Regions from separate parts of the Aeribacillus sp. FSL K6-8210 genome, predicted to be linked through region 1. Evidence: predicted binding sites of a transcription regulator. Region 1 holds the regulator's gene; the other holds the start of a gene.
What was found. The regulator LexA, encoded in region 1, represses DNA repair genes until DNA is damaged. The targets are predictions, from matches to a motif close to CGAACATATGTTCG.

Region 1 (3,189 bases):
CGCATAAGCCATTGGTGCGGCGCCCATTGGCATTCCAGGATGTCCGGAATTCGCCTTTTCAATCGCGTCAATGGATAATGTTCGAATCGTCATGATGGATAAATCTTGAATGGAATGAGTCACCATTATCATCCTCTCATCTGTATTTTCAGTTTATAATCTTATCTTTATTGTTGCAATAAGGCAACACCCATCCGTTAATGCAGCCTTTTATTTTTAAATTTTTTCAATTTTTCCGGTGTAACATCATTACCTTTCGGATCAATCACTGTAACATTTTTTAAGGTGTTTTGAAAATCCCGACGAAACGACTCTAAATATTCCTGCCTTAATTGCTGCTGCTCAAGCTTTTCCTCTTGCGTCAATCCTTCTGACTTAGACTTTTTAGATAGTTCATTAATACGGTTAAGTTTTTCTTTTGAAATCATAAGCTGAACCCCTTGTATATTTTTGCCGCGCTCTTTTATCATACTAAATGCGACCACTAATGACAACAATTATTGCTATGATTCTCCTTTTTCTGACAAAAATTGTTGATATCTGCGATGGACAGTAGCTTTTGAAACGTCATAGCCGAATCCTCTTAATGTTGCCGCTATTTCTGAAAATGTCAGGCCGTTTTTCCGCAATCGGTCAATCTCCTCGATCGGAACTTCTTTTCGCTCTCTTTTATAGGAAGAATTTCTATTCTTTAAATTTTTTTCAGGCCTGTACCCATTTTGTATAGCTCTCAACATTCCCCGCTTTATTTTCAAATTATGAATTTTTCGTTGATATTCTTCGACAATTCCTATGATTTCAAGCACCATCGTGTCTGATTCAGACAGTTCCATCTCCCCGCGATGGGCAGCGGTGAAAATTTTCACACCTTGTTTCAAAATGGAATGGACAATGGCGATTTTGGCATTCCCTCTGCCAATTCTTGTTTCATCCTGTATTAATACCGCTTCAATTTCTTTCTCCTCAATCAATTCCAGCAGTTGAAAAACCCCTTCACGATCAACATCATACCCGCTCGCTTTTTCTTCTATCACTTCAACAACTTCCATACCGTTTTCAGCTGCGAGCTTTAACAGCTCGTCCTTCTGTCTTTTCAAAGATGTTTCCTGCTCATCTTTTTCAGTGCTGACTCTTGCATAAACGACTGCTCTCATGTTAAATGCTCCTTGCGGTTATTCTTTGTTTGCCAAATATTCAGCATTGTAGTATTTATTTTTTTCAATCGGAATGACGATTGTTTCCCCCGGTTTTACAACAAGGCTTTGGAGATTGTTTCGCTCCTGAACCCATTTAACAAACTCTGAATGAGACATATTGTCATATTCTTTATATTCATCAGCGATTTTCCACAAACTGTCCCCTTCCTTCACTTGAACCTCCAAATAATGATCGAGCTCTTCCCTTTCTCCAGTATACGAAATCGCCAAAACTGCCGCCATGATGACAAGGAAAAAAGAAACGATGTAAGACCATGATAATTTATCCATTTAGAACCGCCCCCTGAAACAGAATATTTGTTCGGTTTTTTGTTTTTAAGTATAAAAGGGAACACATGTTTCTGTCAAGCAAATATTCGAACTTACGTTTGCTTTTTTGGAAAAATCATGCTATAATCGACACAAATTGATATGACTGAGGTGCTTGACATGTCAACAAAATTATCTAAGAGACAACAAGATATTTTGAACTTCATTAAGGAGGAAGTAAAAAAGAAAGGATACCCTCCCTCTGTAAGAGAAATCGGCGAAGCGGTCGGTCTTGCCTCCAGTTCAACTGTTCACGGGCATTTAGCAAAGCTTGAGAGCAAAGGACTGATTAGAAGAGACCCCACAAAGCCGAGAGCCATTGAAATTTTGGACGATGATGGCAGCCACCTTCTAACAAACAATGTGATCAACGTGCCGGTCATCGGAAAAGTGACGGCTGGTATTCCGATCACTGCCGTTGAAAACATCGAAGAATATTTTCCGCTTCCGAATCATATTGCATCAGGTGATGATCAACTTTTCATGCTTGAAGTAGTCGGAGAAAGCATGATCGAAGCAGGCATTCTGGACGGAGATTTAGTTATTGTCAGACAGCAGCAAACAGCCAATAACGGCGACATCGTTGTCGCGCTCACAGACGACAATGAAGCGACCGTAAAAAGGTTTTTCAAAGAAAAAGACTTTATACGGCTTCAGCCGGAAAACCCAACAATGGAACCGATTATTTTAAAAAATGTGACAATACTCGGAAAAGTGATCGGGCTATACCGTTCCATACACTGAATATTCGATGTCTCAAAACAGGTGAGGCATCCTTTTTCTTTTTATAAAATTTTCAAAATTCCCTCTCTTAGCGATGTTAAATTTTTAAAAATGTTTTCTAATCAATATGTATGCAGACAAGCTAGATTCAATGAAACAAATTTCAGGCGCCTTCTCCGCGCCTGCATGCAAAGCTATTATGCAACAATTCTCAACAGTCATTGTTTTTTGATTTATTTTGTTGTAGAATTTTTTATTGTAGATTTCGCTTCCTTAGTCAGTGCCGGGATGATTTACTGAATTGTTTGAATTCTTCTAACTGCTTAAATTTTAGGTATAGGAGAGGTGCTATGAATCAATTACTTATGAAACAAAGTGAACTGGAAAATGCAAAGCAATATGTCAATGAAGTATTTCAATCCGTGCAAGAAAAAAATCCGAATGAGCCTGAGTTTCTTCAAGCTGTAAAAGAAATATTTGACTCGCTTGTGCCTGTATTTGCTCAACATCCTACATATATAAAACACGGAATACTTGAAAGAATTGTTGAGCCGGAAAGATTGATCATTTTTCGCGTTCCATGGGTGGATGACGAAGGAAAAGTGCGTGTAAACCGCGGATTTAGAGTGCAATATAATAGTGCAATTGGGCCATATAAAGGAGGCTTGCGCTTTCACCCGACCGTCAACGCCAGCATTATTAAATTTTTAGGATTTGAACAAATCTTCAAAAATTCATTGACTGGGCAGCCGATCGGCGGAGGAAAAGGCGGATCTGATTTTGATCCGAAAGGTAAATCAGATGGGGAAATTATGAGATTTACACAAAGCTTTATGACAGAGCTTTACAAACATATTGGACCAGATATTGACGTTCCTGCCGGTGATATTGGAGTTGGCGCAAGAGAGATCGGATACTTGTTTGGCCAATATAAAAGAAT
Region 2 (3,189 bases), 1.3 Mb from region 1:
GATTTAGATCGCACAAGCGAAACATTCGGATACATAACATCTACTCCGAAGCTACAGTGGGCGAATATAAATCTTGTCGGAACGATAAAAAAAGAATTCCCTATTCCAATTGGCTTTGATACCGACGTCAATGCAGCAGCGCTGGGGGAAATGAAATGGGGGGCTGCGAAAGGTCTGAATAGCTGCATTTATATGACGATCGGTACCGGGATCGGAGTCGGTGCCATCTCTGAAGGACATCTAGTACACGGGCTAATCCATCCGGAAATGGGGCATATGCTTGTTCGGCGCCATCCTGAAGATTCGTTTGCCGGCAATTGTCCGTATCACAAAGATTGCTTGGAAGGAATGGCATCCGGTCCAGCAATAGAAAAACGCTGGGGAAAAAAGGGGCAAGAATTAGAAAAAAATGAGAAAGTATGGGATTTGGAAGCGTACTATATTGCACAAGGAATTGCCAACCTTATACTCGTTTTATCGCCTAAAAAAATAATAATTGGCGGCGGAGTCGCCAAACAAAAGCAATTGTTCCCCCTTATACATCAAAATGTTCAAGCTTTATTAAACGGTTATGTTCGCCATGAAGTGGTGCTAGAAAACATTGCAGATTATATTGTTCCGCCCGGATTAGGGGATAATGCGGGACTTTGCGGAGCAATCGGTTTAGCATATGAGGCGTTTTTGGAGAATAATCAAAAATAAAGCATTCATAGTGAAAGAACATTGATTGCCATTATTGTTCAAAAAGCATCGGTATGTGGTTTTGCTTGAAAGCTTTTTGAGGGCTTCAATATAATAAATGTATAACCGTTGACGAAAAGAGGTTTTTTTATGATCAAGCTTGTGTTTGCCGCATTCGCCCCTTTTTTGCTTGTCTTATTTTTCACAAGAGTTACATATAGTCATGTCGTTGGGACATTGTTGACGGCTGGTTTATTAATTGCCTCTTATTTTGCAGGTCATATGGATACTATTTATATCGCCATTTTGGATGTAGCCAGCTTAGCAGCTGGTTTTATCGCTGCCAGAAGCATGAAAAAGGATAAGAAAACATCTACTTAAACCTGTTCAACACGATTGACAGGTTTTTATTGTCTATGAAAATCAAACGTCAGTTCGTATTTTTGGTGATTCAGCCTGATTATATGTTAAAATAAAATATAAGTTTCTGAATTGGAGGATGTTCCATGGATCGGTTTGAATTAGTTTCAAATTACCAGCCTCAAGGAGATCAGCCGAAAGCTATCAAAGAGCTGGTGGAGGGAATCAGGCAAGGAAAAAAACATCAGACATTGTTAGGTGCAACTGGAACTGGCAAAACGTTTACGATATCCAATGTGATTAAAGAAGTGAACAAACCGACGCTGGTCATTGCCCATAATAAAACGCTTGCCGGACAGCTGTATAGCGAGTTTAAAGAATTTTTCCCGAACAATGCAGTTGAATATTTTGTCAGCTATTATGACTATTATCAGCCGGAAGCGTATGTTCCGCAAACAGATACGTATATTGAAAAAGATGCGAGCATTAATGATGAAATTGATAAATTAAGACATTCGGCCACCTCTGCATTGTTTGAACGGAAAGATGTTATTATTATCGCAAGCGTTTCTTGCATATATGGTTTAGGTTCGCCAGAAGAATATCGTGAGCTGGTCGTTAGTCTTCGCACAGGAATGGAAATCGAGCGCAATGACTTGCTGCGCCGTTTAGTGGATGTGCAGTATGAAAGAAATGATGTAGATTTTCGCAGGGGAACTTTTCGCGTGCGCGGGGATGTAGTGGAAATTTTCCCTGCTTCGCGCGATGAACATTGTATCCGCGTGGAATTTTTCGGAGATGAAATCGACCGTATCCGTGAAGTTGATGCGCTGACAGGCGAAATTATTGGAGAGCGGGAGCATGTAGCGATTTTCCCGGCATCACACTTTGTGACAAGAGAAGAAAAAATGAAAATTGCCATTGCTAATATTGAAAAGGAGCTTGAGGAACGGCTGCATGAACTGCGGGAGAATGGAAAGCTTTTGGAAGCGCAACGGCTCGAGCAACGGACAAGATATGATTTAGAAATGATGCGGGAGATGGGCTTTTGCTCCGGGATTGAAAACTACTCCCGTCATCTTACATTAAGACCGCCCGGTTCGACTCCTTATACGCTTTTAGATTATTTTGGAGATGATTTTTTGATCGTCATTGACGAGTCGCATGTGACGATTCCGCAAATCCGTGGGATGTACAACGGCGACCAGGCGAGAAAACAAGTGCTTGTCGATCATGGATTCCGTTTGCCTTCAGCACTTGACAACCGTCCGTTAAAATTTGAGGAATTTGAAAAGCATATGAAACATGTCATTTATGTTTCTGCCACCCCTGGGCCGTATGAGCTGGAGCATACGCCGGTTGTTGTTGAACAGATTATCCGCCCGACTGGACTTTTAGATCCAACCATTGACGTCCGACCTGTTGAAGGGCAAATAGACGATTTAATCGGCGAAATTCAAAAGCGGGTTAAACGGAATGAGCGGGTGCTTGTGACCACATTAACGAAAAAAATGGCGGAAGATTTAACGGATTATTTGCGGGAAATCGGGATTAAGGTGACATATCTCCATTCCGAAATTAAAACGCTCGAGCGCATTGAAATTATCCGCGACCTGCGCCTTGGCAAACATGAAGTGTTGGTCGGGATCAATTTGCTCAGGGAAGGGCTTGATATTCCGGAGGTCTCTCTCGTTGCAATTTTGGATGCAGATAAAGAAGGATTTCTTCGTTCGGAACGTTCTCTTATTCAAACAATCGGACGGGCGGCTCGGAACGCAAACGGGCATGTCATTATGTATGCTGATACAATCACAAAATCGATGGAAATCGCCATAAACGAAACAAAACGGCGTCGTGCGATTCAAGAGGAATATAACCGTCAACATGGCATTACGCCAAAAACGATTCAAAAAGATATTCGCGATGTAATTAGGGCGACATATGCAGCGGAAGAGGAAGCAGAATATAAAACGGAAAAGGCTGTGAAGCTGAACAAAATGTCGAAAAAAGATCGAGAACAACTGATAGCCCGTATGGAAAAAGAAATGAAAGAAGCTGCAAAAGCATTAGATTTCGAAAGAGCTGCTGAACTGCGCGATCTAATTTTGGAGATGAAAGCGGAAGGATGATTGGATATGGCAATGGATA

Region 2: uvrB (excinuclease ABC subunit UvrB) is a predicted target of LexA. The motif match lies at 1,106-1,119, and genes of this name have one in related genera.

What each region holds. Positions count from the first base shown of each region.
Region 1 covers NZ_CP150172.1:2,040,389-2,043,577, forward strand. The annotation lists gene tkt (transketolase) at 1-126, opposite strand, end outside; gene NSQ41_RS09810 (DUF896 domain-containing protein) at 198-428, opposite strand; gene NSQ41_RS09815 (recombinase family protein) at 504-1,154, opposite strand; gene NSQ41_RS09820 (LysM peptidoglycan-binding domain-containing protein) at 1,173-1,487, opposite strand; gene lexA (transcriptional repressor LexA) at 1,647-2,270, shown strand; gene gdhA (NADP-specific glutamate dehydrogenase) at 2,600-3,189, shown strand, end outside.
Region 2 covers NZ_CP150172.1:753,025-756,213, forward strand. The annotation lists gene NSQ41_RS03685 (ROK family protein) at 1-702, shown strand, start outside; gene NSQ41_RS03690 (DUF2198 family protein) at 832-1,062, shown strand; gene uvrB (excinuclease ABC subunit UvrB) at 1,188-3,170, shown strand; gene uvrA (excinuclease ABC subunit UvrA) at 3,177-3,189, shown strand, end outside.